Regions from separate parts of the Streptomyces sp. NPDC053750 genome, predicted to be linked through region 2. Evidence: riboswitches for the same ligand, from Rfam matches in the RefSeq annotation. Region 2 holds a riboswitch; each other region holds the start of a gene.

Region 1 (10,134 bases), 330 kb from region 2:
GACGACCTGCCGCGGTTTGCCGGGCACTGAGGGTCCGCCTTCCTGCCTTGGTTGTGGCGGTGCTCTCGGAAGGGCCGGGGCGCCTGTGGCGTCCCGGCCCACTGCCTTCTCCGGTCAGGAGGCGGGCAGTTCGCTCCGGACGGTGCGGGCGGCGGCGACCAGGTTCTCCAGCGAGGCCCGGGTCTCGGGCCAGGCGCGGGTCTTCAAGCCGCAGTCGGGGTTGACCCACAGCCGCTCGGCCGGGATCGCCTTGAGGCCGGTGCGCAGCAGGTCAGCGGCCTCGTCGGCGCTCGGGACGCGCGGGGAGTGGATGTCGTAGACACCGGGTCCGGCCTCGCGAGGGTAGCCGTGGGCGGCGAGTTCCCGGGCTACCTGCATGTGGGAGCGGGCGGCCTCCAGGCTGATGACGTCGGCGTCGAGGTCGTCGATCGCCTGCACGATGTCGCCGAACTCGGCGTAGCACATGTGGGTGTGGATCTGGGTGTCCGGACGCACCCCGCTCGTGCTGAGCCGGAACGCCTCGGTCGCCCACGCCAGATAGGCATCCCGGTCGGCCGCCCGTAGCGGCAGGGTCTCGCGCAGCGCGGGCTCGTCCACCTGGATGACCGAGGTGCCGGCCGCCTCCAGGTCGTTCACCTCGTCGCGCAGAGCCAGGGCGACCTGGCGGGCGGTGTCGCCGAGGGGCTGGTCGTCCCGGACGAAGGACCAGGCCAGCATGGTGACCGGTCCGGTGAGCATGCCCTTGACGGGCCGGTCGCTGAGCGACTGGGCGTACGCGGTCCAGCGGACGGTCATCGGCTCGGGGCGGGAGATGTCGCCGGCCAGGATCGGCGGGCGGACGTACCGGGTGCCGTAGGACTGGACCCAGCCGTGCTGGGTGGCCAGGTAACCGGTGAGCTGTTCGGCGAAGTACTGGACCATGTCGTTGCGTTCGGGCTCGCCGTGCACCAGGACGTCGATGCCGGTCTTCTCCTGGAAGGAGATGACTTCCTGGATCTCTGCCTTGATGCGCTCCTCGTACCCGGCGGTGTCGATGCGCCCGGCACGCAGGTCGGCGCGGGCGGTGCGCAGTTCGCCGGTCTGCGGGAAGGAGCCGATGGTGGTCGTGGGCAGCAGGGGCAGCCTGAGGTGGGCGCGCTGGGCGGCGGTCCGTTCGGCGTATGGCTGGGAGCGGCGGGCGTCGGCGTCCGTCACGGCCGCGGCGCGGGCCCGCACCGAGGGGTTGCGGGTGATCGGCGAGCTCGCGCGGGAGGCGAGGTCGGCGCGGTTGGCGGAGAGTTCGCCGGTGATGGCGTCGGTGCCCTGGGCGAGGCCCTTGGCGAGGGTGACGACCTCGGCGGTCTTCTGCTGGGCGAAGGCCAGCCAGCGCAGGATCTGCGGGTCGACGTCCTTCTCCGCGGACGCGTCCAGGGGGACGTGCAGGAGGGAGCAGGAGGCGGCGACGTCGACGCGGTCGGCGAGGCCGAGGAGGGTTCCGAGGGTGGACAGCGACTTCTGCAGGTCGTTGATCCAGATGTTGCGGCCGTTGACGACACCGGCGACCAGGCGCTTGCCGTGCAGCCCGCCGACGGCCGCGAGGGCGTCCAGGTTGGCGGCCGCGACGTCGGTGAAGTCGAGCGCGAGTCCCTCGACCGGGGCCTGCGCCAGGATCGGCAGTGCGTCCCCGAGCCGGTCGAAGTAGGAGGCCACGAGCAGCTTGGGCCGGTCGGTGAGAGCACCGAGGTCGCGGTAGGCGCGCTCGGCGGCGTTCAGCTCGGCCGGGGTGCGGTCCTGCACGAGGCCGGGTTCATCGAGTTGCACCCACTCTGCGCCGGCCGCGCGCAGGTCGGCGAGCACTTCCGCGTAGACGGGCAGCAGCCGGTCCAGGAGGGTCAGCGGCTCGAAGTCGGCGGGTACGCCCGGGGCGGGCTTGGCCAGCAGAAGATACGTCACGGGGCCGACCAGCACGGGCCGGGCGGTGAGTCCCTGGGCGAGAGCTTCCTTCAGCTCGCCGACCTGCTTGCCGGAGTCGGCCGTGAAGACGGTGTCGGGACCCAGCTCGGGGACCAGGTAGTGGTAGTTGGTGTCGAACCACTTGGTCATCTCCAGCGGAGCGACATCTTGGGTACCGCGCGCCATCGCGAAGTAGCCGTCCGTCGCGTCGGCCTCGACCGCGGCGCGATGCCGCTCGGGGATCGCGCCGACCATGACGGTGGTGTCGAGGACGTGGTCGTAGTACGAGAAGTCACCGGTGGGCACCTCGTGGACGCCGGCGTCGGCGAGCCGCTGCCGGTTGTTCCGGCGGAGTTCGGCGGCGGTGGCGTGGAGGGCGTCGGCGGTGACGCGGCCCTTCCAGTAGCCTTCGATCGCCTTCTTCAGTTCCCGGTTCGGGCCCTGGCGGGGGTAGCCGTACACGGTGGCCCGTGCTGCCGCGGCTGCGGACTTCGCTGTCACGGAGATCTCCTTCGCGAGATGAATCCCTGAGATCCCGGAGACGGGACGAGAGCGCGAAGGGTGTGACGGACCGGACGGACCCGACCCCGCGCGGCACTGGCGCGGTCGTTCCGTCTGGTGTGTTCGCCGACCCGCCCTCGAGGTCACCGGGATGTCCGCGCACGGATCGGTCCGCGCGCGGGCAGTTGGCAGGTCTTCGGACTCGCGGGCACGTTCTCCTGCCGGAGGACACCTACTGGCCGTCGCTTCCCAGGTCCGGTACGTCGGACCCAGTGCGTGTGACGGCGGTCGTTCCCGCTCACCGCTGCGGGGCAGTCCCGGATTCCCACCGGGTTCCCTCTTGCGACTCCCCGCCTGGCGGGCGGGGCGAACCAGCTGCTGCCGTCAGCTTACGGGGTGGCCCCGCGAAGGGAAGAGCGCCGTCCACCATGCGGGAGGCGGCGCGAGGCGTGCGGAGGGTGGCGACGGCGAGGGGCGGTGAGCGCCGCACTCGCGCTCACCGCACCTTCCCGTCGTGCCGCAGGGACCCTCACCCCTGTGGCGCCGCGGGCCCCTCGGCCCACGTCGTACCAGGCCCTCAGCCCTGGTCGTAGGTGTGGAACCCCCGGCCGGTCTTGCGGCCCAGCAGTCCCGCCTCCACCATCCGCTGGAGCAGCGGAGGCGGAGCGTAGAGGGGTTCGCGGAACTCGTCGTAGAGGGACTCGGCGATGGACGCCACGGTGTCCAGACCGATGAGGTCGGCCAGTTTCAGTGGGCCCATCGGGTGGGCGCAGCCCAGTTCCATGCCCGCGTCGATGTCGGCGGCGGTGGCGAAGCCGGACTCCGCCATCCGCACGGCCGAGAGCAGGTAGGGGACGAGCAGCGCGTTCACGACGAAGCCGGCCCGGTCCTTCGAGCGGACGACCGTCTTGCCGAGCGTGCGGGCCGCGAAGTCCTCCACCAGGGCGGTCGTCCCGGCCGACGTGTGCAGCGAGGTGACCACCTCGACCAGGGGCAGGACGGGAGCGGGGTTGAAGAAGTGCAGGCCGACGACCCGGTCCGCCCGGGAGGTGGCCATACCGAGCCGCATGACGGGCAGGGATGAGGTGTTGGTGGCGAGGACGGCTGCGGGGTCTTCGACGATCTTGTCCAGGGCGGCGAAGACCTCGGTCTTGACGTCCGGGTTCTCGACGACGGCCTCGACGACGAGCTGCCGGTCGGCGAGATCCTCCAGGTTACCGGTGAAGACGAGCCGGGCACGGGCGTCGTCGGCGGCCTCGCGGCTCAGCTTGGAGCGTCGTACGGCACGGTCCAGGGAGGCGGCGATCCGGTCCCGTGCCGCGCGGGCTGCGACCGCGTCCACCTCGCAGACCACGGTGTCCAGCCCCGCTCGCGCGCAGACCTCGGCGATCCCCGCGCCCATCTGGCCGCCACCGACCACGCCGACGCGCGTGACGCTCGCGCTCACGCCTGCACCTCCGTGCGGCGCACGAGGTGGCGGGTGTAGGCGCCTGGGGTGAAGAACAGCGGCAACTCGTGTCGCAACGCCGTCTGCTCGAAGAGCGCGCGCACGTCTTCGACGGACGTGTACGGGTACTCGGCGCCGAGCGCCGTGATCTCGTCGTCGAGGATCTGTTCCACGGTCTCGCGGTCGACGACCCGGTGCCGCAGCCACTGCCAGATCTGCACCCGGGCGATCTCGGCGGTGGCCGCGTCCTCCATCAGCCCGTCGAGGGCGACCGCGCCCTGCCCGCGCAGCCAGGCTGCGTAGTAGCGCAGCGCGACGGCGATGTTGGTGCGCACGCCGTCCATGGTGGGCGGGCCGCTGATCCGGCGCACGGACAGCAGGTCGGCCGGGGTCACCTCGACCTCGTCGCGGGTGCGGTCGAGCTGGTGGGGCCGCGCCCCCAGGACACCGTCGAACACCTCGCGGCAGACGGGGACGAGTGCCGGATGCGCGACCCAGGAGCCGTCGAAGCCGTCCTCGGCCTCGCGCTCCTTGTCCAGGCGCACCTTGGCGAGCGCCGCCTCGTTCGCGGAGGCGTCCTTGACGGGGACCTGAGCGGCCATGCCGCCGATGGCGTGGGCGCCGCGCCGGTGGCAGGTGCGGACGAGAAGCTCGGTGTACGCCCGCATGAAGGGGGCTGTCATCGTCACCTTGGCGCGGTCGGGCAGGAGGAAGTCGGTGCGGTGGCCGAAGGTCTTGATGACGCTGAACAGATAGTCCCACCGGCCCGCGTTCAGTCCCGCGCTGTGCTCGCGGAGTTCGTGGAGGATCTCCTCCATCTCGAACGCGGCGGTGATCGTCTCGATGAGCACGGTGGCGCGGATCGTGCCGCGCGGGATGTCGAGCAGGTCCTGGGCGAGGAGGAAGACGTCGTTCCACAGCCGGGCCTCGTACCTGTTCTCCAGCTTCGGCAGGTAGAAGTACGGGCCGTGTCCGGCGTCGATCTGCCGCTGGGCGCAGTGGAAGAAGTACAGCCCGAAGTCGACGAGCGCGGCGGGGACCGGGCGGCCCTCGTACTCCAGGTGTTCCTCGTCCAGGTGCCAGCCGCGCGGCCGGACCATGATGGTGGCGAGCCGGTCGCCGAGCCGGTACTCCTTGCCCTCGGGCGTGGTGAAGTCGAGCCGGCGTTCGACGGCGTCCAGGAGGGTGAGCTGCCCGCCGACGACGTTGTCCCACAGCGGTGCGGTGGCGTCCTCGAAGTCCGCCATCCAGACCTGGGCGCCGGAGTTGAGCGCGTTGACGGCCATACGGCGCTCCGGAGGCCCGGTGATCTCCACCCGCCGGTCGGTCAGGCCGGGCGCGGGCGACGCGACCTGCCAGCCGTCGTCCGCCCTGACCGCGGCGGTGACCATCGGGAAGTCGAGGGGCGAGCCCGACGCCAGTCGCAGCGCCTGCCGGCGGCGTTCCTTCATCAGGTCCCGCCGACGCGGCGCGAACGCCTCGACGAGCCTGCCGACGAAGTCCAGGGCGGCGGGGGTGAGGATCTCGTCGTGCCGGTGGCCGGGCGCGGCGAGGACACGGAGCTGCTGGGTGGGTGCGGTGACGGTCATTGGGCTCTCCTGAGAGGTGGGGCGGAGGGGGACGGGGACGGTTCGTCCCCCTCCGCCGGCGGGGCCGGCCGGACGCGTGGTGTCCGGCTCGGTGGCCTAGTGGAACTGCTCTTCCTCCGTGGACCCGGCCAACGCGGTCGTGGAGGAGGCCGGGTTGACGGCGGTGGAGACAAGATCGAAGTAGCCGGTGCCGACCTCGCGCTGGTGCTTGACGGCGGTGAAGCCCTGGGCCTGCGCGGCGAACTCCTTCTCCTGGAGATCCACGTAGGCTGTCATGCCGTGCTCGGCGTAACCACGCGCCAGGTCGAACATGCCGTGGTTGAGGGAGTGGAAGCCGGCCAGGGTGATGAACTGGAACTTGTAGCCCATGGCTCCGAGTTCACGCTGGAACTTGGCGATCTGGTCGTCGTCCAGCGCAGCCTTCCAGTTGAAGGACGGCGAGCAGTTGTACGCGAGCATCTGGTCCGGGTACCGCGCGTGGATCGCCTCGGCGAACTCGCGTGCCTGCGCGAGGTCCGGGGTGCCGGTCTCCACCCAGATCAGGTCGGCGTACGGGGCGTAGGCCAGACCGCGGGCGATGACCGGGGCCATCCCGTTCCGCACTCGGTAGAAGCCCTCCGCCGTGCGCTCGCCGGTGACGAACTCGGCGTCGCGCTCGTCGACGTCACTGGTGAGGAGATTGGCGGCGAGGGCGTCGGTGCGGGCGATGACGACGGTCGGTGTGTCGGCGATGTCGGCGGCCAGGCGGGCCGCGTTGAGGGTGCGGATGTGCTGCGAGGTCGGCACCAGAACCTTGCCGCCGAGGTGGCCGCACTTCTTCTCGGAGGCGAGCTGGTCCTCGTAGTGGATGCCGGCCGCGCCCGCCGCGATCATCGCCTTGGTCAGCTCGAAGGCGTTCAGCGGGCCACCGAACCCGGCCTCCGCGTCGGCCACGATCGGCGCGAGCCAGTCCGTGGTGTCCCCGGCGTCCTCGGCGGTGGCGATCTGGTCGGCGCGCAGCAGCGCGTTGTTGATGCGGCGCACCACCTGCGGCACCGAGTTGGCGGGGTAGAGGCTCTGGTCGGGGTAGGTGTGCCCGGCCTGGTTGGCGTCGGCGGCGACCTGCCAGCCGGACAGGTAGATCGCCTGGAGCCCGGCCTTCACCTGCTGCACCGCCTGGCCGCCGGTCAGAGCGCCGAGCGCGTGGACGTAGTCGAGCTCGTGCAGCTGCCGCCACAGCCGCTCGGCACCGCGTCGGGCCAGGGTGGCCTCCTCGCGGACGCTGCCGGACAGCCGGACCACGTCCTCCGCGCTGTAGGTGCGCTCGATGCCCTGCCAGCGCGGGTCGGTGGCCCAACGCCGTGCCAGTTCCTCGGCCGCCTGCGTGCTCGTCCTCGCGTCCGCCATGACTGTCTCCGTCTCCTTGGTCTGTACTGGTTGCCAATCCCGCCCCGTCCGGATGAACAGAGTTGGCACTGCGTGTCGTCTACTGGGATGCGGCCCGTCGGCACCTGGGAGGTGGAGCTGAGCAATGTCGCCGGTGCAGGTCGCCGCCACTACCGGGGTCTCCGACGTCAGGGCAGAAATCGTGCCCCGGTTCCGGGTTGTACCTGCCCGGTCCGGCGGGCCGCACTACGACTCTGGCACTGGCACTGAGTGCCATCAAGTTGGGACGCCTGCCAATCTTTGCGAATCTTCTCGCCGGTTTTTGCCAACCTTGCGAAGACCCGGAGAGCGGACCTCTCCCTTACGCTGACCGCAACGGAGTCCCAGCTGCCAGAGGAGCGGTTCGGTGAGCAAGACGTACGCGGGAGCGCGGCTGCGACGACTGCGCGAGGAACGCCGGATGAGCCAGGCGGACCTCGCCCGCGTACTCGCCATCTCCCCGAGCTACCTCAACCAGATGGAACACGACTCCCGTCCCCTCACCGTGCCCGTCCTGCTGCGGCTGACCGAGGCGTTCGGCGTGGACCCGGGCTTCTTCTCCGAGCGGGACACCACGCGCCTGCTGGCCGACCTCCGTGAGGCGCTCGCCGGCGAGATCGCCGAGTCCCGGGTGTCCGCGGCCGACCTCGGTGACCTCGCCGCCCGGCTGCCCGGCGTCGCGAAGGTCCTGCTCGACCTCGGACGCCGCAACCAGGAGCTGTCCGAGCGGCTGGCCGGGGCGGCGGACAGCCGGGGCCACGATCGGGGAACCGCCTCCACGCCCCACGAGGAGATCCGCGACTTCTTCTACCGCCGCCAGAACTACCTCCACGACACAGACCTCGCCGCCGAGCGCCTTGCCCAGGAGATCGGCGTCCGCCCCGGCGAGGTGATCGGGGCACTCACCGGGCGCCTCGCCGACGCCCATGGTGTCCATCTCGCCGCGGAGCCCGGCGAGCGGCTGCACCACTACGACCGGCGCAGCCGCGCCCTTCACCTGTCCCCGCGGCTGCGACCCGGCCAGCGTGCCTTCCGCATGGCCACGCAGCTCGCTCTGCTGGAGTACGACGAGAACCTGGACCGGCTGGCCGCGGAGGACTTCGAACCCGGTTCACCGGCCCACGCGCTGGCCCGCATCGGCGTCGCCAACTACTTCGCCGCCGCGCTCATCCTGCCGTACACCGCCTTCCACGCCGCGGCCGAGGAGTTCCGGTACGACATCGAGCGCCTCACCGACCGCTACGGCCTGGGCTACGAGACCGTCTGCCACCGTCTGAGTACCCTGCAGCGCCCCCGCCTGCGCGGCGTGCCCTTCTCCTTCGTCCGGGTCGACCGGGCCGGCAACATGTCCAAACGCCAGTCCGCAACCGGGTTCCACTTCAGCCGGGCCGGCGGCACCTGCCCGCTCTGGAACGTGTACGAGGCGTTCACCGCCCCCGGCCGTATCCACGTCCAGGTGGCCGAGATGCCGGACGGGCAGCGGTACTTGTGGACGGCCCGCGCGGTCACCCGGCACCGCGGCGGCTGGGGCGAGCCGGGCAAGACGTACGCCATCGGCCTGGGCTGCGAGATCCGCCACTCCCCTCGCCTCGTCTACTCCGACGGCCTCGACCTCGACAACGCCTCGGCCGCCACGCCCATCGGCATGGGCTGCCGGGTCTGCGAACGCCTCGACTGCCCCCAGCGCGCCGCGCCCCCGCTCGGCCGGGCCCTGCGGATCGACCAGGACAGCAGCACGTTCGTCCCGTACCCGGTCACCGGCTCCGACGCCCGGCCGGAGCGTGGGGCGGGCCCAGCGTAGGGGCGCGCCGCGGTCGGGAGCGACGGGGAGGGGCTTCCCGCCCGTCGACCGTCAGGCGACTCAGGGCTCTCCCAGGGGACGGTGCGGGTGGTGGCCTGCCGTCAGTTGCCGGTCACCGTGCCCAGGAAACGGATGTGGGGCCGGTCGCCGGGACCGGAGCGGGTGACCTCGGCGCGCACGCCGTACACGTCGGCGATCAAGGGCTCGGTCAGCGTGTCGCCCGGGTGGCCGGCGGCGACCACCAGGCCGTCCCGGAGTACGACGACCTGGTCGCAGTACATGGCTGCCAGGTTGAGGTCGTGCAGGGCGACGACGCTGGTGACGGGGAGCCCGGCGATCAGGTCCATCAGGTCGAGCTGGTGCTGGATGTCGAGGTGGTTGGTGGGTTCGTCCAGGAGCAGCTCGCGCGATTCCTGGGCCAGGGCGCGGGCGATCTGCACGCGTTGGCGTTCGCCGCCGGAGAGCGTGTGCCAGGGCTGGTCCGCGCGGTCGGTGAGGCCGGTGCGCTCGAGGGCGGTGTGGACGGCTTCCTCGTCGGCCGTGGTGGCGGGGGTCCAGGCGCGTCGGTGCGGGATGCGGCCGAGGCGCACGACGTCGAGAACGGTCAGCTCGACGAGGGTGTCGGCGTGCTGTTCGACGACGGCCACGCGTCGGGCCACGGCGCGGCGGCCCCAGTCGCCGAGTGGATGCCCGTCGAGAGTCACGACTCCGGAGGTGGGGGCGAGGACGCCGGACAGCAGCCGCAGCAGTGTCGACTTCCCCGAGCCGTTGGGGCCGAGCAGCCCGGTCACGGAGCCGGGGCGGGGGGCGAGGCTCATGCCGTCGAGGATCAGCCGCCCGCCGAGGGTGCGGCTCACGCGGTCGGCGGCGAGGGTGGGCGGCTCGGCGGACGACGTCGCGTCGGGTGCCTGCCCGGAGCGGGGCGGCCGGGCGCCGTTGTCCCGCCGCTCGGTGCCGGTCGTCATCGCGTCCTCCTCGTGCGGTACAGGATCAGGACGAAGGCCGGAACGCCGACCAGCGAGGTCACCACGCCCACCGGCACCTCCTGGGGATCGAGGACGGTACGGGCCAGGGTGTCGGCCCAGACCAGGAACACCGCCCCGGCGAGCGCGGTGACCGGCAGCAGCCGGGCATGCCCCGGGCCGACGAGGGCGCGTGCGGCGTGCGGAAGCACCAGGCCGACGAAGCCGATCGCCCCCGCCGAGCTGACCAGCGCGGCGGTCAGCAGCGCGGTCACGCACAGCAGCACCAGCCGGGTCCGGGCGACCACGACCCCGAGTGACGCGGCGGCGTCCTGGCCGAAGGCAAACGCGTCCAGGGTGCGCGCGTATCCCAGACACACCACGAGGGCGAGCGCCAGGACGGCCGTGCACAGTCCCACCTCGGTCCAGCCGGCCCCGCTGAGAGAGCCGAGCAGCCAGAACAGCACGCCCCGGGTGGTCTCCGCGTCGGCCGTCGTC
Region 2 (10,134 bases):
ACGGCGCTGGACGTGCTGGAGGCCGACGGATACCTGTTGGGCACACCGGCGAACCTGGGGTACATGTCCGGGGCCCTGAAACACTTCTTCGACCAGGTCTACTACCCGTGCCTGGACGAGACGCGCGGCCGGCCCTTCGGCTACTACGTGCACGGCGGCAGCGACACCACGGGCGCGGTGCGCGGCATCGAGGCGGTCACCACGGGCCTCGGCTGGCAGCGCGCGGCGGCGGCGGTGAGCGTGGCCGGTGAGCCCGCCAAGGCCGACCTGGAGGCCTGCTGGGAGTTGGGGGCGACACTCGCCGCCGGGCTGATGGACGGCTGACGCCGACGACGGACGGGGCGTGCGCGCCGGGTCAGCCGTCGCCCGCGCCGCTCACCGCGGGGCGGTCGGTGCCGGGCTCGGTGGCCGTTGCGCCAGCGTGCCGAGGAACCGGACGTGCGGACGGCCGCCCGGTCCGGTACCGGTGACCTCGGCGCGTACCCGGTACACGTCCGCGACCAGGTCCGCCGTGAGGATCTCCCCGGGGTCGCCCGCCGCCACCACCCGTCCCTCGGACAGCACCACGAGATGGTCGCAGTACATCGCCGCGAGGTTGAGGTCGTGCAGCGCGACGACGGTGGTGACGGGCAGGGCGGCGACGAGGGCCAGCACGTCCAGCTGGTGCTGGATGTCGAGGTGGTTGGTCGGTTCGTCCAGCAGGAGTTCGCGCGGCTGCTGGGCGAGGGCGCGGGCGATCTGGACGCGTTGCCGTTCGCCGCCGGAGAGGGTGTGCCAGAGCCGGTCGGCCTGCCCGGTCAGACCGGTGCGCTCCAGGGCGTCCGTGACCGCCTCCTCGTCGGCCGCCGAGGCCGGGACCCAGGCGCGGCGGTGCGGGATCCGGCCGAGCCGGACCACGTCCCGCACGGTCAGCTCGACCTGGGTGTCCGCCTGCTGCTCGACCACGGCCACCCGCCGGGCGACGTCCCGGCGGCCCACCCGGTCCAGCGGGCGGCCGTCGAGGGTGACGACGCCGCCGGCCGGGGCGAGGACGCCGGAGAGCAGCCGCAGCAGGGTGGACTTGCCCGAGCCGTTGGGGCCGAGCAGACCGGTCGTCGCGCCGGCCCGGGGGCTCAGGCTGACGCCGTCCAGGATCAGCCGCCCGCCGGCGGCGCGGGAGACCCGCTCGGCGCTCAGCGTCACCGTGCCCTCCGGGTGCGATGGAGTACGAGCACGAAGACGGGCACACCGATCAGCGAGGTCACCACGCCCACCGGGACCTCCTGGGGTTCGAGGACGGTACGGGCCAGGGTGTCGACCCAGACCAGGAACACCGCACCGGCGAGCGCGCAGACCGGCAACATCCGGGCGTGGCCGGGGCCGGTCAGCGCCCGTACGGCGTGCGGCAGTACCAGGCCGACGAAGCCGATGGCGCCGGCCGAGGCGACCAGGGCCGCGGTGAGCAGTGCGGTGGCGCACAGCAGCACCAGCCGGGTGCGGGCGACGTGGACGCCGAGCGTGGCCGCGGCGTCCTGGCCGAAGGCGAAGGCGTCCAGCGTCCGGGCGTACCCGAGGCACACGGCCAGGACCGGCAGCAGGACCGCGGTGCCGGTCCATACATCCGTCCAGTCCGCGCCGCCGAGCGAGCCGAGCAGCCAGAACAGCACGCCGCGGGTGGTCTCGGCGTCGGCCGCGGTCATCACCACGAAGGAGGTGAGCGCCGAGAACAGCTGCATCGCCGCCACGCCCGCGAGCACCACACGGTCCGTGGAGCCGCCCAGGCTGTGGCTCAGCAGCATCACCAGCGCGAACGAGCACACCGCCCCGAGGAAGGCGCCGCCCGAGACGGACAGCGCGCCACCGCCCACGCCGAGGACGACGACCAGGACGGCCCCGGTCGAGGCGCCGGAGGAGACGCCCAAAACGAAGGGGTCGGCGAGCGGGTTGCGCAGCAGGGACTGGAGTACGGCCCCGCACACGGCGAGTCCGGCGCCGCACACCGCGGCGAGGAGGGTGCGGGGCAGCCGCAGATCCCAGACGATGCCGTCGCGGATCGGCGTGACGTCCGCGGCGCCGGGGCTGCCGCCGAGGTGGGCGACGACCACGGACCACACCTCCGTGACGCCGACGTCCGCCGGGCCGATGGTGACGGCGACGGCCACGGAGGCGCACAGGGCGGCGATCCCGGCGGCCGTCCACACGGGGTACCGGCGGCCGGTCGGGCGTAGGGCGGAGGTCACTTGGTGAGCCCGTGGGAGCGCAGCGCCGCCGCCAGCTTCTCCACGCCCTCGACGGTGCGGACGGTGGGGTTCATGGCCTGTCCGCTGAGCAGCACGTACCGCTTCTTCCGGACGGCGGTCATGTTCCTGGTGACGGGGTGGGACTCCAGGAACTCGATCTTCTTCGCTGCCGTTTCGGCGGTCTGGGACCTGCGGGTGAGGTCGCCGAGGACCAGGACGTCGGGGTCGCGGTCGGCGACGGTCTCCCAGCCGATCTGCGGCCATTCCTCGCGGGTGTCGTCCATGACGTTCTTCGCGCCGACCGCGCGGGTCATGATGCCGGGGGCGCCGCAGCAGCCCGCCAGGTAGGGCGAGGTGGAGTTGGCGAACCAGTACATGACGGTGACGCCGGAGGCGTCGATGCCCGCGGTCGCCCTGTCGACGCGGGCCCTGAGGTCGGCGACCAGCCTCTCGCCGCGCTCCTCGACGTCGAAGACCCGGGCGAGGTCGCGGACTTCGCCGTACACGGTCTCCATGGTCAGTGGCTCGCTGCGGCTGCCGTCGCCGTCGCCGCTGTTGTCCTTGCCGACGCAGTCGGACGGGGACAGGTAGGCCGGCACGCCCAGTTCGGTGAACTGCTCGCGGGTGGCGACGCCGCCGGTGCCGAGGGTGGAGGCGAAGGAGGCGGCGACGAAGTCGGGTTCGGCGTCCAGGACCGTCTCGAAGGACGGCATGTCGTCGGCGAGCCGGGGCACACCGGCGTTCGCCTTCTCCAGGCCCTTCATGACCGGGTCGGTCCAGGTGGCGGTGCCCGCCAGGCGGTCGGCGAGGCCGAGTGAGAGCAGGATCTCCGTGGTGCCCTGGTTGAGGGAGACCGCCCGCCGGGGCGGCGCGGTGATCTTCACCTCCTGCCCGCAGTCGGTGACGGTGCGTGGATAGCCGGCGGCCCCGGCCGCCGCGGCGGAGTCGGTGGCGGGCGCTCCGGAGCCGCAGGCGGACGCCAGCAGGGCGCCGGACAGCAACAGGACGGGACCACGGAGCGAACGGCGGGAACGGGGGAAGCGGGCGATGCGGCGGGAGCCGACGGGGCGTGCGGGCAAGGAAGATCCTCTGGCGTCGAGGGCTCATGCGCGAAGCCCGTTCGTACGGTGCGGCCCGCGCCGTACCGCGCGCGGGTGCCAGCAGGTCTTCGGACTCGGGATCGACCGGTCGGGACGCCTTCCCGGACGGCGTGTGCCGCCCAGTGGCCCGTGTCCCGCCCGTCCCCCTCACCGCTGCGCGTCAGCTCCGGATTCTCACCGGATTCCCTGACCCACCAGGTGGGTTCGACTGGCTCCCGCAAGCTACCACAGGGTCACCTGCCGTTGATCAGGTCGGTCACAGGGGCGTCGCGGCGCGGAGGATGAGGAACATGGTGACGGCGGCGTTCGCGGACGACATCGCGGAGACGGCGGTTCCGGCGGCCGCCGCCCATGCCGCGAGGCCCACCGAGGTGAACACCGAGGGCCAGGTGCGGACCGTCGGCGCGGGGCCCAGCAGGGCGGCCACCCGGCGCGGCACCGGGCCGGGCGCCGCGAGGCCGGCGAGGGTGGCGACCGGAGTGCCCCGGGAGACGAGGGCCGCCTTGCCGATCGCGGTCGCCACCGCACGGCGGTCTCCGACGGTCCGCGCGGCGGCCTCGTCCGCCCACCGCTCCGCCGTATAGGCCACGGCGCTCCGCAGGGGCCGCAGGAACGGGTTGGCCAGCGCGGCGAGCCGGACGGCGAGCAGGAAGCGGTGGTGCCGGGCGGCGAGATGGGCCCGCTCGTGGGCGAACAGCGCGCGCCGCTCGGCCGGTTCGAGGCAGTCGAGCAGGGCCGTGCTCACCACCACACGGTCCCGGCGTCCGCCGGGCAGCGCGTACGCGTACGGCACGTCGTCCGGAAGCACGGCCACGCCGGTGCCCGGCAGTCCGGCCAGCGCGCGGTGGGCACGGCGGCGCACCCGGCCGTGCCGCCACAGGGCCCGCGCCGAGGCCACCACCACGGCGCACAGTGCGGGGATCGCGGCCTTGCCGACGACCTCGTCGTACGGCACCGCCGCCCGGACCTCGGGGTCCGACCAGCCGTCGGGCAGGGGGTTGCCCGGCAGCTGAGCGGTGCCCACCACCATCACCAGGGCCAGGCACACCGTGCTGCACAGGGCCATCACCGCGGCGACGGCGGTGAGCAGCCTGGTCGCGGTCCGCGGGTGCAGATGCTGTTCGGCCAGCCGGGCGATCGGCCATGCCGTCAGCGGCAGGACCAGGGGCAGGAAGACGAAGACCCCCATGAGGCGTCAGTCTTCCCCCGCGTCACGCGCGTGCCCCAGCAGTTCGCGCAGCAGCCGCTCGTCGTCCGGCTCGAGGCCGGTGACGAAGCTGGCCAGCACCGCTTCCCGGTCGCTCTCGGCGTCCAGGACCTTGCGCATCTTGCGCGCGGCCAGGCCCGCCTGGTCCGAGGCGGGTGTCCAGGCGAAGGACCGGCCCGCGCGCTCGCGGGCGACCGCGCCCTTCTCCAGCAGCCGGGTGAGGATCGTGATCACCGTGGTGTAGGCGAGGTCGCCGCCCAGGCGCTCCTGCACCCAGCCGGCCGTCGCGGGGCCGTCCGCCTCGCGCAGCGCCGACAGCACCAGCGCCTCCAGCTCGCCCTGCCCCCGCCGCCGCGGACGCCGGTGGTCCGTCACGGCCCGCCTCCTTCCGCCGCTGTGCGTGTGGTGAGGTCACATCGTATAGAAGCCCGCGTGTTCCCCCGCCGGACGCTCTGCCTTCACCACCGGGACCCCGCGGCGACCCGCTCCACCACCAAGATCGCCCGGTGAACCCTGTTGTCATGTTTCCGACTTGAGGAGTACCGGAGTGACCAGACACCACCTCAGTCTGCCGGTCGCCTGCGCCCTCGCCGCGGCCGTCGCGCTGCTCCCGTCGGCGCCGGCCGCGGCCGGCGCCGACGACGCGCTGCCGACCGTCCAGCCACGGTCCGAGACGGCCACCCTGTACGACGACGAGGCCGGCGGCAACGCCGACGCGGACGACCCCGCGATCTGGCGCAACCCGGCCGACCCCGACCGCAGCCTCGTCGTCGCCACCGCCAAGGAGGGCGGGCTGCGCGTCTACGACCTCGACGCACAGCTCGTGCAGTCGGTCTCCGCTCCCCCCGGGCCCGGCCCCGACGACGCACCCGGCCGCTTCAACAACGTCGACCTCGTGCACGGCATGAAGCTGACCACCGGCCGCGCCGACCTCGCGGTCACCACCGACCGCGGCAACGACCGGCTGCGTGTCTACCGCGTCGACCCGGCCGACCCGGACCGGCCCCTCGAGGACGTCACCGATCCGGCCGCCGCGCCGGTCTTCTCCGCCGACCAGGCCGAGATCAACGAGGAGCGCACCGCGTACGGCCTGGCCACCTGGACCGACCGGACGACCGGCCGCTCGTACGCCCTGGTCAGCCGGCGCGAGCGCACCAGGCTCGCCCTCCTGGAACTGACCCCGACCGCCTCCGGGCACGTCGGCTACCGCCAGGTCCGCACCCTGGACCTGCCCGCGTCCTTCCGGCTGCCGAACGGCACCGACTGGTCCCCCTGCGCGGAGCCCGGCGAGCTGCCCCAGGTCGAGGGCATGGTCGTCGACCCGGCGAACGGCACGCTCTACGCCGGCCAGGAGGACGTCGGCGTCTGGCGCCTGCGCGCCGACCTGACCGGCACGCCCCGGCTCGTCGACAAGGTCCGGGAGTACGGGGTCCCGGCCACCTACGACGAGGCCACCGACGAGTGCGTCGCCGGTGCCGACCCCGGATACGGCGGCACCCGGCTGTCCGCCGACGTCGAGGGTCTGACGCTCCTCGAGGAGTCGGACGGGGACGGCCACCTGCTGGCCTCCAGCCAGGGCGACAACACCTTCGTCGCCTACGACCGCGAGATCGGCGACCGCAACGAGTACGAGGGCGGGTTCCGCGTCACGGCCGCCTCGTCCGGCGCGGGAGCCGCGGGCGGCCCCGACGGCTCCGAGGAGTGCGACGGTGCCGCGGTGCTCAACCAGCCGCTGGGCAGCCGCTACCCCGACGGCCTGCTCGTCGTGCAGGACGGCCACGACGCGCCCGGTGACGGCGACCGGGCCGCCACCAACTTCAAGTTCGTCGACCTGGGTGACGTCAAGGACGCGCTCGACGACTGACGTCCGTCGGCACCGGGCCGGTTCACCGGTTCAGCGGTCCGTGGCGCAGCAGCCGCCGTCCGGTCCACCCGTGACCGGTCCGGTGCCGAGGCGGCAGAAGCAGGAGGCCTCGACCGGAACGTCCGCCAGCGCGGCGGCGAGCGTCAGCTGCTGCGCCACGATGCGCGCCTCCCCCGTCCTGCCGAGGCGCACCAGGCACTCGTGGAGGCCGTGCAGGGACCACACGTTGCCGGGGTGCTGCAGGGCGCGGGGCAGGCTGTCGTCCAGGCCCAGGTCGGCCCGGTAGACCGCCTCGGCCTCCGCGACACGGCCCTGTTCCAGGAGCAGGGCGCCGTAGGCGTGCCGGGTGGGCTGCATCCAGCCCCACGGCTCGTCGTAGGGGAGGTTGTCGTCCAGTTCGATGGAGTGTTCCAGAGCGGCGAAGGCGGCGGCGTGGTCGCCCTTGCGGTACTCCAGTTCGCCGTCGAGCATGGCGGAGGCGATGGCGAGGATGTCGGCGCAGGTGTTGTTGAACAGCATGCGTGTCTCCGGCACCCGGGCCACCGCCTCGCGGAACAGGGTGCGTTCGGTCTCCGCCTCGGCGATCTTGCCGGTGGCCGAGAGGGCGACGCCCCGGGCGTAGTGGAGCATCGCGGTCGTCACGCAGTACAGGCGCTGGTCGGTGGGCAGCGGCAGCCGGAGGATGTCCGTCCAGCGGCCGAACCGGATCAGGACGTGCACCCGCATGGCCAGGAAGCCCTCCAGCCAGTCGGCCATCGGCGGGCTCTCGACGCGCAGCAGTTCCTCGGGGACGGACGCCTCCAGTTGCGCGGCGGTGTCGAGGGCCACCTCGTACTGGCCGAGGAACATCGCGCCGTAGATCCTGAAGTGGTAGTTGTGCGAACGGTAGAGGGTGTAGAAGTTCATCGCGCCGGCCCGCGCGTGGTACTTCTCGTCGGCGGCGATCGCGGCGGTGTTGTCCGAGACCACGCGCCGGTAGTCGCCGCACAGGACTTCGAGGTGCGAGGGCATGTGGAGGAGGTGCCCGGCGTCGGGGACCAGGCCGCGCAGCCGGTCCGCGACGGTGAGGGCCACCTCGGGGGTGGCGGACATCTCCATCAGGTGGACGTACAGGTGCACGACGCCCGGGTGGTCGCGTCCGGCCGCGGTGGCCAGCGCCCGGTCGAGGACGTCCTTCGCCTCCAGGGTGCGGGCCCCCTCGGCGGGCCGGCCCGTGCGCAGGTCCCACAGCTGCCAGGGCGTCAGGTTCATGAGCGCGTCGGCGTAGAGGGTGCTCACGTCCAGGTCGTCGGGGGCGAGTTCGTATACGGTCCGCATGCTCTCGGCGTACGGCGCGTTCCACACCGAGCAGTCCTCGACGGCGCGTGCCTGCGGGTAGCGGGCGCGCAGGGCGCCGATCAGGGCGCGTTCGACCGGGGTGGCCCGGTCCGCCTTCTCGTGGGCGCGTTCGACGGCGGCGTGGGTGCGCTCGACGGTCCGTGCCAGCTCCTGGGCGTCGAAGGCCTCCCAGGGCTTGTTGTAGTTCGGGCCGAGGGCGTAGGCGATGCCCCAGTCGGCCATGGCGCAGTCCGGGTCGGCCGCGGCGGCGGCCTCGAAGCAGGAGACGGCCTCCTCGTGGTGGAAGGCGTACGTCCACACGAGCCCGCGGTCGAACCACCGCTGGGCCTCGGGGGACGAGGTCGTCACGGGGCGACCGTGGGTGCCGAGGTCGTAGTAGTCCATGGGCGACGTATACCGCACGCCGGGGCGGCCATGAGGGAGGTCGCGGGTCGGTCACACCGACCGGTGTCCCCGCCGGACGCGGTGCGTCCGGCGGGGGGTGGGGTCACGGGCTCACGGGGCCGGCGTCACGGCGCACGCCGCCTGGAGCGGATCAGCAGCACACAGCCGCCGGCGAAGAGGACGCCGCCGAGCGCCGCGGGCCACAGGCCGAGGCCGGAGCCGGTCTCGGCGAGGCCGCCCTGTGTGGCCTGCGGTGCGGTCGACGGGCCGGCCGCGGCCTCGTCGCCGGTGCTTGCCGCCCTGGTCGTCCCGGGTGCGGCGCTGCCGGCGTCGGCCGGAGTGGCGGCAGGGGTGTCGGCCGGGGTCGTGGCGGACCGGGGCTCGGCGCTCGCGGAGGCGTCGGTCTTCCCGTCCTGACCCGCCACGGGTGCCGAGGCGGTGGCGGTCTGCTCGGCCGGGGGTTCGGCGGTCTGCTCGGCGGGGCTTTCGGTCGGCTGCTCCTCCGGACTCTTGGTCGGCTGCTCCTGCGGGTTCTCGGTCTGCTGTTCCTGCGGGTTCCCGGTCGGCTGTTCCTCCGGACTCTCGGTCGGCTGCTCCTGCGGGTCCTCCGCACCCTGTTCCGGACCGCACGTGCGGCCGCTGTTGATGCAGTCGGTCATCTCCCGCATCAGGTCCTCGTCGAAGACGTTGATGAAGTCGCTGTGGTCCGTGACCGGCTTGTGCAGCTGCTCGGGGAAGGAGTCCACGGCGAACAGCGGAACGGTCCGGCCCCCGTCCTGGAGACTGGGCGCCTCGACGTCGTACACGATGCGCTGCACCAGGCGCGGGACGGCCTCGAAGCCGTCCGGGCAACTGCCGTCGGCGGCGGCGAAGGCGACATGGGTGCGGTGGTTGGCGCTGTCGATGTTGCGGCCGTCCCAGCAGCTCTGGAAGGTGAAGGTGCGCACCACGTCGCTGCCGGAGGGACAGAGCGGGTACTTGTCCTTCAGCTGCCGGTCCTCGAAACCGGTGCAGCTCCAGGAGGCGTTCGCGTTGGTGTCGCCGTTGACGAACGCCTTCGCGTCACCGGTGATGATGCGCAGCAGCCGCGGCATCTCCGTGACCTTGCCCTGCTCGTTGCCCTCGAACGTCAGCGTCACCTCGGCCGGCGTGACGATCTCGCCGGCGTTGCCCTCGATGCCGCCGCCGGGTGACTCGGCGTCCTGCTCGACGGTGCCGTTCTGCAGCCGCAGCACGGGCCAGTAGTACGAGGACTTGTCGCCCTGGTCCGCGCAGCTGGTGCCGGCGGCGGCCAGGTCCTCGTCGCCGGCGAAGGCGTCGTTGGCCTGGTTGCCGACGTAGTCGTGGAAGTGGTGGGCGCCGTTGCTGACGCCGGGGGCGGCGATCAGGTTGTCCGAGTTGAACAGGCCCTCGGCGTTGACGCCGCAGCGGGTGGTGAAGGAGCCGCGCGAGGCGTCCTTCTGCCGGGGCGTCTTCACGACGTTGGGCTGGACGGACGTGATGTCGACGTAGTCCGCTGCCACGGGGCCGTTGCCGGCCTGTCCGCCGTTGCCCTGCTGCTCTTCGTCCTCGCCGTCCCCGTCCTGTGTCTGCTGGTCCGGGCTGCCGCTCGGCGCGTCCGCCGGCGCGACCTCGGTGCGCCGCAGCGTGCACTGCACCAGGGCGTCCAGGCCTTCGGGGCGCTCCCCTGCCTTGTCGACGGCGGCGGCGATGCGCTCGATCGTCGTGGCCCGTTCCTTGTTCAACGGGTCGAGGACGGCGCCCTCGTCGAGTCTGCCGTCGTCCGCGGTGCGGGCCGCTTCCTGGAGTTGCCGGTAGGCGGTGGCGATCTGCTGGTCGAGCCGGGCGAGTTCGGTGTCGACCTCCGGTCGCGCCTGCTCCGGCACCGTCGTCAGCCGCTCGCTCGGGTCGGGGCAGTCGACGGTGGCCGCCACTCCGGACGTGCCCAGGGGAACCGCGGCGTTGCCTGCTTCGGTCGCGGAGGCGAACACGTTCACGGCCACCAGGCCGCCGCCCCCCAGT
Region 3 (10,134 bases), 350 kb from region 2:
CCAGGGCGCGTGCGGCGGTGAGCTCGGTCGCCATGTCGGCCAGGCGGAAACGCAGGGCCTGGGCGTCCAGGAGCCGCTGCCCGAACGCCTCGCGGTCGGCGAGGTGGGCCAGGCTGCGGTCGAGCGCGCTGCGGGCGCCGCCCAGGGAGCAGGCGGCGATGCCGAGACGGCCGCCGTTGAGGCCGCTCATGGCGATGCGGAAGCCCTCGCCCTCGCGGCCGAGGAGCCGGTCGGCGGGCAGGCGGACGCCGTCCAGGACGACCTGGCGGGTGGGCTGTGCGTTCCAGCCCATCTTCCGTTCGTTCGGTCCGAAGGAGAGGCCGGCGTCGTCCTTGTCGACGACGAACGCGGACACGCCGTCGGCGCCTTCGGTGCCGGTGCGGGCCATGACGACGTACAGCTGGGAGGTCCCGGCCCCGGAGATGAACTGCTTCACGCCGGTGAGTACCCAGCCGTCGCCGTCCCGTACGGCCCTGCTGGTGAGGGCCGCCGCGTCGGAGCCGGCGCCCGGCTCGGTCAGGCAGTAGCTGGCGAGATCCTCCATGGCGCACAGGCGCGGCAGCCACCGTTCGCGCTGGGCGTCGTCGCCGTAGCGGTCGATCATCCAGGCGACCATGTTATGGATGGAGAGGTAGCCCGCGAGGGACGGGCAGCCGGAGGCGAGGGTCTCGAAGACGAGGACGCCGTCGGAGCGGGTGAGGCCGCTGCCGCCGGACTCCTCGCGGACGTAGACGCCGCCGAGGCCGAGCCCGGCCGCCTTACGCAGTACGTCCACCGGGAAGTGCTTGTCACGGTCCCAGTCCAGGGCGTGCGGGGCGAGGTGGTCCTGGGCGAAGTCCAGGGTGGTCTCGACGAGGGCCTGCTGGTCCTCGGTGAGCAGGGTGCTGTTCATGGCCGCTCAGCCCATCGTGGGGATCGTGAAGCTCGCGCCCTCCCGCAGGCCGGCGGGCCAGCGGGAGGTGACCGTCTTCGTCCGCGTGTAAAAGCGGATCGCGTCCGGGCCGTGCTGGTTGAGGTCGCCGAAGCCGGAGCGCTTCCAGCCGCCGAAGGTGTGGTAGGCGACCGGCACCGGGATGGGCACGTTGACGCCGACCATGCCGGTGTTCACGCGCCGGGTGAAGTCGCGTGCGGTGTCGCCGTCCCGGGTGAAGATCGCCACGCCGTTGCCGAAGGTGTGCTCGCTGGGCAGGCGCAGCGCCTCCTCGTAGTCGGCGGCACGTACGACACACAGCACGGGGCCGAAGATCTCCTCCTGGTAGACGCGCATGGCGGGCGTCACCCGGTCGAAGAGGGAGGCGCCGGCGAAGAAGCCGTTCTCGTGCCCTTCCAGGACGAAGTCCCGCCCGTCCACGACGAGGTCCGCGCCCTCCTCGACCCCGAGGTCGACGTAGGAGCGGACCCGGTCCACGGCGTCCCGGCCGACCAGGGGGCCGAAGTCGGCCTCGGGGTCGTCGCTGCGGCCGATCCGCAGCGCGGCGATGCGCTCCTTGAGCCGGGCCACGAGGGCGTCGGCGGTCTCCTCCCCCACCGGGACGGCGACGGAGATCGCCATGCACCGCTCCCCCGCCGAGCCGTACCCGGCGCCGATCAGCGCATCCACGGCCTGGTCGAGATCGGCGTCCGGCATCACGATCATGTGGTTCTTGGCGCCGCCGAAGCACTGGGCGCGCTTGCCGCGGGCGGCGGCGGTGGCGTAGACGTGCGCGGCGACCGGGGTGGAGCCGACGAAGCCGAGGGCGGCCACGCGGGGATCGTCGAGGAGGGTGTCGACGGTCTCCCGGGCGCCGTTGACGACGTTGAGGACGCCGGGCGGCAGTCCCGCCTCCAGGAACAGCTCGGCGAGCCGCAGCGGAACGGACGGGTCCCGTTCGGACGGCTTGAGGATGAAGGCGTTGCCGCAGGCCAGCGCGGGGGCCGCCTTCCACAGGGGGATCATCGCCGGGAAGTTGAAGGGGGTGACCCCGGCGACCACGCCGAGCGGGGCGCGCAGGGAGTGGACATCGATGCCGGTGCCCGCGTTGTCGGTGAACTCGCCCTTGAGGAGGTGCGGGATGCCCGCCGCGAACTCGACGACCTCCACCCCGCGTTGGATGTCGCCGTGCGCGTCGGCGATCGTCTTGCCGTGCTCGGCGGACAGCAGCCGGGCCAGCGCGTCCTTCTCCCGCTCGACGAGCTGGAGGAAGCACATCATGACCCGGGCGCGGCGCTGCGGGTTCCATTCGCCCCACTCGCGTTGCGCGTGGACCGCGTCGGCGATGACCGCCTCGGTCTCGGCGCGGTTCGCGAGGGGCACCAGGGCCTGCACCTCGCCGGTGTTGGGGTCGTACACCTCGCCGAAGGACCCCGAGGTGCCCGGGGTGCGCTTGCCGCCGACGAAGTGGGTCAACTCGCGCACGGAGGCGCGTTCGTGCTCGCGGACCATGACTGCCTGCTCTCGTCAGGAGGGATCCGGGGATGGCGCACGCCGGTCCGCGCACGCGCACGCAAGTGGCGTACGGATGCCGGGGCGCGAGATCGCGTATGGCCGGAGTCCCGTCAGACGGCGGGCTCACCAGGGTCGTGGGTACACACCGGTGCCATGCGTGTCAGCTCCATCCTCGTGGAAAACACGGAACATCCCGCGGCCGGTATCCTGACTCCCAGATCAGCGCACGCCGTCCGCCTTCCCGACATCCTGCTCGTCAGTGGCGTCCTGCTCGACGGCGTGCTCCCCGGTCACAGTGGCGGGACCGTGCCGGAATCACACCGGCTTCCCTGCACCGCGGGCCTTGTGCTCGCGACTATATAGTTGGACGTCCTAGTAAATCCAGTACCGGGAGCGTGTGCCACGGACACCGCTGGTCAGCGGGGTTCGGAATCAGCCGTCCGGGGTTCGGCGAAGCGCACGGGAGCGCGGAAGCGGGCCTTGCGCGCGGCTCGCCGGAAGGTGGTCAGCACCGCCGGCCCCGCCAGCAGGATGCACACGAGATTGGTGACCGCCCGGCCGGTGTCCCAGCCGAGGGACGTGGCGATGTCGAAGGCGATGTAGCGCTGCCACTGCTCGGTGAAGGGCAGGCCGGGCAGGTAGGCGATGGAGCTGTTCGGGTCCAGGGAGAACGGCCAGAAGGAGAGGTTGAGGAGGAAGCCGAAGAGATAGCCGGACAGCGACCCGTAGACGGCCAGCATCAGCACCTCGCGGCGGCCCGAGGCCCGGGGAAGGAAACCGGCGAGCATCCCGACGAAGGCGCAGCCGAACATCTGGTACGGCATCCAGGGCCCGACCCCGCCGGTGATGAGGGCCGAGGCGAACAGGGAGGTGCAGCCCAGGGTGAAGCCGAAGCCGGGGCCGTAGACCCGGCCGGCCAGGACCAGGACGAAGAAGACGGTCTCGATGCCCGCGGTTCCGGCGCCCAGCGGACGCAGGGCCGCGTTCACGGCGGACAGGACCCCCAGCATGGCGAGGGCCTTGGAGTCGATACCGCCCTCGGCGATCTCCGAGAGGATCACGCACAGGACGAGGACCAGGAGCACGCCGAAGATGAGCGGGGGCACGTAGTTCGAGCCGAACTTCCCGGGGGCGACCAGGAACGGCCAGAAGAAGGCGACGACACCGAGGAACGCCGCCAAGGTCATGACGACGCCGACGCGTGGGGTCAGTCGGATGGCGGCGGTGGTCGTCATGGTCGGGCCGCCTTCACCTGGTCGACGGTCAGATAGGGCAGCGGGGCGAGGATCTTCGCCGTCTGGGGCGCGAACACGGGCGAGGAGACGATGACGTCGGTGGTCGGGCCGTCGTCGACGACGTCCCCCTCGGCCATGACGACGACGCGGTCGGCGGCGCGGGCGGCGAACTCGACGTCGTGAGTGGAGATCACCACCGTCCTGCCCTCCGCCGCGAGGGCGTTCACGACACCGATCAATGCGGTCTTCGCCCGGTAGTCCAGGCCGCGGGTCGGCTCGTCCAGGAGGACGACCTCGGGCGCCGCGGACAGCTGGATGGCCAGGACGAGAGCCAGCTTCTGTCCCTCCGACAGGTCGCGGGGGTGGGTGGCGTCGTCGATGCCCGGGGCGAGCCGGTCCAGGACGGTGCGGGCCTTCGTCGTGGTGCCCGACTCGGTGTCCGCCTGGTCGAGTTCCTGCTTGACGCTCTCCAGGTAGAGCAGGTCGGAGGGGGTCTGCGGGACCAGTCCGACGAGTTGGCGGGACCGGGTGGCGGGAACGTCGCGCGGATCGGGGCCGTCGGCCAGCTTCACCGTCCCGGCGCGGCGCGGGCCCGACCCCTGCAGGGCCCACAGGAGGGAGGACTTGCCGGAGCCGTTGCGGCCCATGAGGGCGGTCACCTCGCCCGCGTACAGGTCGAGGTCGACCTCCCGTACGGCGGGGACGCCGCCGTAGGTGACGGTGATGCCGCGCGCCGTCAGGAGCCGGCGCCGCTCGCCGGCCGGGGCCGGGCGGACGGGGTCCGGGGTGCGGGCAGCCAGTTCGGCGCGCAGGGGGGCGGCCGCACGGCGGGCGTCGCGGATCGACAGGGGCAGGGGTGACCAGTCGGCCGCCCGGCCCAGTTCGACGATCGGTGGCGCGATGGCCGACGTGCGCAGGATCTCGGCGGCGGGACCGATGCGGGCGCGGCCGTCACCGGGGAGGTGGAGGACGCGGTCGGCGTACTGGACGACGCGCTCCAGACGGTGCTCGGCCATCAGGACGGTGACGCCGAGGTCGTGGACGAGACGGGTGACCGCGGCGAGGACCTCCTCGGCAGCCGTCGGGTCGAGGGCGGAGGTCGGTTCGTCCAGGACCAGGACTCGCGGGTGGGCGGTGAGGACCGAGCCGATGGCGACGCGCTGCTGCTGGCCGCCGGAGAGTTCGTGCAGCGCACGGTGGCGCAGGTCGGCCAGGCCGAGCAGGTCGAGGGTCTCCTCGACCCGTTTGCGCATGGTCCCGGGAGCTATCGCCAACTGTTCCATGGAGTAGGCGAGCTCCTCCTCCACGGTGTCGGTGACGAAGCCGTCGATCGGGTCCTGGCCCACCACTCCGACGACGTCGGCCAGTTCGCGGGGCGGGTGGTGGGCCGTGTCCCGGCCGTCGACCGTGACACGGCCGTAGAGGGTTCCGCCGGTGAAGTGCGGGACGAGCCCGTTGACCGCGCCCAGGAGCGTCGACTTGCCGACGCCCGTGTGTCCGACGACGAGGCAGAGTTCGCCCTCGTCCACCGTGAGGTCGACGTCCCGCAGGGCCGGCTCGGGTGTGTCGTCGTACTGGATGGTGACCTGGTCGAAGGTGATCACGGGGCGGCGGCTCTCCGGACGGGAGTGGGCGGGGGCGCGAGGAATCCGGCCGTGCCGGCGAGCAGGATCGCGGCGGTCGGTACGAGGGGCAGGTCGGGCCAGGTGAGAGGGTAGAAAGTGGGGTTGAGCTGGGCGGGGTCGTAGCCGAGGTTGGTGAAGAGCAGGACCGCCGACAGGACGCCGCTGCAGGCGACGGCCCACTCGGGCAGGCGCCAGGGGTCGGGGCGGTAGGTGGTGCGGGTCACGCGCCGCCCGCCCAGGCGCAGGCCCGCCACGCACAGCAGCGCGCCGCACCCCATGGCGGGCAGGCCCAGGAAGGCGGGCGCGGTGGCGTCCAGCAGGCCGTAGGCGCCGGCGCACAGGCCGCACATGCCGAGCAGCATCAAGGCGCCTGTCATCCGGCGGGAGCGAGGGGTGGCGCGTCCGGAACGGCCGTAGCCGCGCGAGTCCATGGCGGCGGCGAGGCGCAGCGAGCGTTCCAGGGCGTCCTCCAGCACCGGGATGACGATGCCGCGCAGGGCCCGCATGCCCTTGGTGTTGCCGGCGCGCAGCTTCCGGGCCCGCACGACGCGCTGCACGCTCTGCACCAGCTGCGGGGCCACGCTGATCGCGACGGTGACGGCGACGCCCAGCTCGTACAGCGCGCCCGGCAGGACGCGCAGGGCCCGCTTGGGGTTGGCGAGGGTGTTGGCGGCGCCGATGCAGCACAGCATGCACGCCAGGCGCAGTCCGTCGGTCGCCGCCGACAGCAGTGCTTCCAGCGAGACCGGCCCGCCGATCTGGATGCCCGCGTACCAGTCGGGGGTGGGGATGTGCGGAAGGGAGAAGAGGAAGTGGTCGTGGGGGGTGATGCCGGTGGCGAAGACGGCGCGGAAGACGACCCGGATCGCCACGACGGTCAGGGCCAGGTACAGGTAGTACTTGAAGCCGCGGGCCCATGGCGCCTCCGTGCGCCGGGCGGTGACGACGTAGGCGAGGACGGCAAGGACAAGGAAGAGCAGGAGTGGGTTGTTGGTGCGGCTGACGGCGGTGGCGAGGGCCAGCGCCCAGACCCACCACGCCATCGGGTGCAGGATGCGCGGCAGCCGCCTGCCACCCCGGTCCGGCGACGCGCCGGACGGGACGGCAGGGGCCTGAACAGTCGTACGGGCCACGCCGCTCACTCGGTGCGTCGGCGTCGGCGGGCCGCGTAGACGGCGGCGCCGCCGATCAGGACGACGAGTGAGGCACCCGTGACCACGGGCAGGATGGAGCCGGAGTCGTGCGGGGCGTCCGCGGCCGGAGCCGCGTCCACCACCTTGGTGCTCGGGCCCGGTGCAGCTACGGCCGAAGAGGTCGCTGTGGCGCTGGGCGTGGGAGAGGGCGTGGCGCTTGCGCTCTTGCTCGGCTCGGCCTTCTTCGTCTCGGACTTCTCGGAAGCCGGTTTCTTCGACGCGGTGGGTGCGGGGCGCTCGGGGCTGCGCCGCTGCGGTGCGGGGCCGGTGTCGACGTCCGGGGGAAGCTCGGGTGCCTTCTCGTCGGAGGGCGGCTTGCCCGTGTCGCCGATCGGCTCGGTGTTGTGGGCGCGCAGTTGGTCCGGGGTGACGGTGGGGCGACCCTTGGTTCCCCCGATGTCGGTGCCGCCGAAGACCCAGAGGTCCACGCTGCCCGGTTTGGGCTTGTAGAGCATGGCGCCGAGCTGGCTGTACTCCCAGGTGTTCTCGCCCCGGTCCGCGTGCCAGTACGACCAGTACGCGGACGCCGGAGGGGTGAGCACGCAGTCTTCCTCGGCCGGAGTCGGGAACTGCTTGCCGTTCTGGTACCCGCTGTAGCCGATGCGGCAGATGAACGCCGGCCCGTCGTGGCCGGTGCCCGTGGTGCGCCAGCCGCCCTGGTTGAGGAGTTCGTAGCCGGTGGTGGGCGTCGTTCCGCAGGAACGGAACAGCGGGCCGCCCCAGTCGCTGAAGTCGACGGCGAGGACGACGCCGGACGTGGTCGTGCACCGGCCCATGGGCTGGGGGTCGGCGGCGGCCGAGGGTGCGGTGACACCGAGCGCGGCGGCAGCCACGGCCAGGGCCGCCGTCGCCCGGGCCGCCGTCCCGGCGAGGCGCGAGCCGATCATCGCCCGCCCTCCGCCATGGCCTTGCGCCGGGCCACGACCGCGACGCGCCACCCGGCCAGCACCATCAGCGCGGCGATCGCGGCCAGGAGTCCGACCTGGACGCCGGTGGAGGCGAGCGCGCCCCCGCCACCGCCCCCGCCGCCGGAAGCGCCGTACCCGCCCGAGGTGTCGCCCGGCGTGACGATGTCCGGGACGCCGTCGCTCGGGTCCGGGGTGGGCTGCGGTGAGGTACCGGCCAGGCTGCGCTCCAGCTCGCCGAAGGAGATGCCGGTGGCGCCGCTCACCGCCTGGGCGGACGCGCGCAGGTCGGAGCCGCGCTGCCCGTCGGCCGAGGCGTTGAAGCCGCCGTCGGGATTCTGCTGGGCGGCGAGGAACTTGCGTGCTCCGGTGATCTCGTCGGCGTACCGGGAGGCGTCGAGGGACAGTCCCTGCACCGCGAGGGCGGTGGAGTTGACCGAGATGCCGACCGTGCCCGGGAAGCCACCGCCGGGCAGCTGCCGTGAGGCCAGCCAGGCCAGTGCCCGGTCGACGGCTCGCTCGGCCTCGGCGCCGCCGACCATGTCCAGGGCCATGGCGGCGATGGCGGTGGAGTCGACGTCGGAGTCACCGGTCGACGGGATCAGGCTGGGCCAGGCCCCGCTCTCGTGCTGGAGGCTCGCCAGGTAGGCGACCGGCTCCTCGGCTGCCTCGTCCTCGCCCGCGCGCAGCTGCGCCATGATTCCGAGGGACTGCTTGAACACGGACTCGGCGTAGTTGTAGTTGCCCTTGGCGGCACACCCTCTCTTGGGCAGGCTGCTCTTGGTGCAGACGCTCTTGTCGAGAGCGTCGATGAGGTCCAGACCGGCGAAGTCGCGGGCGTCGCGTCCGACGGCCTGGGCGAGGAGCGCGGTCTTGCCGATGGCGCCGCCCTGCGCGTAGGTGGTGCCGGCACCGGTGTAGTCGCGGATGCTCTTTCCCGCACCGTCCTCGCCGCCGCCGTCGATGAAGTCGACGATGCCGCGGAGCTTGTTGTTGTCGAGGCCGGTGGCGGCGAGCGCGTAGGCGGTGTCGATGGTGAGGCCGAAGTCGGCTTCGGGGGAGTTCGGGTCGAAGAGGTGGTAGTGGCCCTGCTTCAGCCGGTCGGCGCCGGTGAGGTAGGCGACGCCCTTCTTCAGGTCGGGTCCCTCTCCCGGCGGCGGGGTGCCGGGTTGCGTGGTCGGAGGCTGGGACGTGGTGGGCGGCTCGGAGGTCGGCGGGCCGGTCGGCTCGGACTTCTTCGTGGTCAGGGTGGCGAGGCTGGTGCGCGCGCCGGCGAGAACGGCGACCGACGTGGGGTAGGGCGCCGGGTCGGTGGCGTCCTCCTCGAAGCCGAAGCCTCCCCCGTCGAGCTGCTGACGGGACAGCCAGCCGAGTGCGGCGTCCGCGCGTTCGATGTCCCCCAGGACCTGCAGGGCCTGGGCGGCGTAGGCGGTGGCGTAGACGCTGCCGGCGGTGGCGCCGGTGTAGCCGGGGAAGGCGCCGTCGTCGCGCTGGGTCCGGGCCAGGTAGGTCCGGGCCTTCTCGACGGCCTCGGCGTGACCGCCCGCTTCGTCCAGGGTCAGCGCGACGAGGCCGGTGGTGGCCGGGTCGCCGTCGCAGTTCTCGCCGGAGCGGATGAGGACGCTGGTCACTCCGCCGTCACGGCACTGCATCTGGGTCAGCCGGTCCACCGTCTCGGCCGCGGGTGCCGTTCCGGCGCGCAGCAGCGCGAGGACGGACAGGGCCTGTCCCTCGGTGTAGCCGGCGTTGCGGAAGTCGCCCTTCGCGGTGCAGCCGGGGGTCGGTTCGCCGGACTCGGGCCCGGCGGCGCACACGTTGGCCGCCAGGTCGGCGACGAGGTCGTGGCCGCCGACGGCGCGCGGGTCCGCCTCGGTGCTCTCGGCCAGCAGCGCCAGCCGGGCGGCGGCGGTGGCGTCGGGGGCCTCGTCGGTGCCGTTGGGGTAGGCGTAGTCGCCGGCGTGGGCGGCGAGGAAGGCCGTCACCTTGTCGAGATCAGCGCTCTTGCCCTCGGTGGCGGCGAGGGCGTAGGCCGTCTCCGTCGTGAGGAGGTAGTTCGGAACGTCGCTGCCCTCGTCGATGACACGTTCGCCGTCGGTGAGACGGCCCTTCAGCCAGGCCGCCGCGGCTTCCGCGTCGACCTCGCCCGGCGCTCCCGTCGGCGTTCCGGGGTCGGGGGTGCCGCCGGTGTCGCCGGCGCGGACGTCGTCCGGGCTGAAGTCGGGCCTGCCGGTGCTGCCGCCCACGTCCGTGCCGCCGTACACCCAGGCGTCGACGTCGCCGTCCTTGAGATTGCGGCTCATGGCGCCGTACTGGCTGTAGGACCAGTCGTCGTCGCCGGGAGAGGCGACCCAGTAGGACCAGTACGCGGTCGCGGGCGGGGTGAGGACGCAGTCGTCCCGGTCCGGGGTCGGGTACTGGGTGCCGCCGTCGAACGAGCCGTGACCGATGCGGCAGATGAAGGCCGGGCCGTCGTGGCCGGTGCCCGTGGTGCCGAAACCGCCGTCGTGCAGCAGCTCGTAGCCGGTGGTCGGCGTCGGGTCGCAGCCGCGCACGACGTCACCGCCGAACGGTCCGAAGTCGACCGCGACGACCGCGCCCTTGGTGGCCGTGCACTCCCCGATCGGGTCCGCGGAGGCCGACGACGTGGTGAGGAAGGTCACGCAGGCGGCCGTCAGCACCAGGAAGGCGGTCACCAGTGCCGTCACCGGGCCGGGTCTCGCTCCCACCCGCCCGTCTCTTCGCTGCTCGCTC

Evidence for each region. A riboswitch is a leader RNA that binds a small molecule or an ion and turns the genes downstream of it on or off. The one in region 2 is predicted to bind cobalamin.
Region 1: linked by a shared signal. The riboswitch ahead of metE (5-methyltetrahydropteroyltriglutamate--homocysteine S-methyltransferase) and the one ahead of ACIGO6_RS07760 (ABC transporter substrate-binding protein) in region 2 are both predicted to bind cobalamin.
Region 3: linked by a shared signal. The riboswitch ahead of ACIGO6_RS06090 (CoA-acylating methylmalonate-semialdehyde dehydrogenase) and the one ahead of ACIGO6_RS07760 (ABC transporter substrate-binding protein) in region 2 are both predicted to bind cobalamin.

What each region holds. Positions count from the first base shown of each region.
Region 1 is NZ_JBITXB010000002.1:169,495-179,628, forward strand. It holds gene ACIGO6_RS06160 (hypothetical protein) at 1-27, opposite strand, end outside; gene metE (5-methyltetrahydropteroyltriglutamate--homocysteine S-methyltransferase) at 115-2,433, opposite strand; cobalamin riboswitch at 2,624-2,775, opposite strand; gene ACIGO6_RS06170 (3-hydroxybutyryl-CoA dehydrogenase) at 3,011-3,880, opposite strand; gene aceB (malate synthase A) at 3,877-5,469, opposite strand; gene aceA (isocitrate lyase) at 5,566-6,855, opposite strand; gene ACIGO6_RS06185 (short-chain fatty acyl-CoA regulator family protein) at 7,241-8,674, shown strand; gene ACIGO6_RS06190 (ABC transporter ATP-binding protein) at 8,776-9,492, opposite strand; gene ACIGO6_RS06195 (FecCD family ABC transporter permease) at 9,636-10,134, opposite strand, start outside.
Region 2 is NZ_JBITXB010000002.1:499,543-509,676, reverse strand. It holds gene ACIGO6_RS07775 (flavodoxin family protein) at 1-324, shown strand, start outside; gene ACIGO6_RS07770 (ABC transporter ATP-binding protein) at 376-1,182, opposite strand; gene ACIGO6_RS07765 (FecCD family ABC transporter permease) at 1,179-2,219, opposite strand; gene ACIGO6_RS07760 (ABC transporter substrate-binding protein) at 2,216-3,298, opposite strand; cobalamin riboswitch at 3,361-3,547, opposite strand; gene ACIGO6_RS07755 (M56 family metallopeptidase) at 3,576-4,508, opposite strand; gene ACIGO6_RS07750 (BlaI/MecI/CopY family transcriptional regulator) at 4,515-4,901, opposite strand; gene ACIGO6_RS07745 (phytase) at 5,074-6,390, shown strand; gene ACIGO6_RS07740 (tetratricopeptide repeat protein) at 6,421-8,112, opposite strand; gene ACIGO6_RS07735 (DUF1996 domain-containing protein) at 8,238-10,134, opposite strand, start outside.
Region 3 is NZ_JBITXB010000002.1:145,254-155,387, reverse strand. It holds gene ACIGO6_RS06095 (acyl-CoA dehydrogenase family protein) at 1-892, opposite strand, end outside; gene ACIGO6_RS06090 (CoA-acylating methylmalonate-semialdehyde dehydrogenase) at 899-2,422, opposite strand; cobalamin riboswitch at 2,605-2,786, opposite strand; gene ACIGO6_RS06085 (ECF transporter S component) at 2,842-3,660, opposite strand; gene ACIGO6_RS06080 (ABC transporter ATP-binding protein) at 3,657-5,264, opposite strand; gene ACIGO6_RS06075 (energy-coupling factor transporter transmembrane component T) at 5,261-6,427, opposite strand; gene ACIGO6_RS06070 (hypothetical protein) at 6,424-7,365, opposite strand; gene ACIGO6_RS06065 (prenyltransferase/squalene oxidase repeat-containing protein) at 7,362-10,088, opposite strand.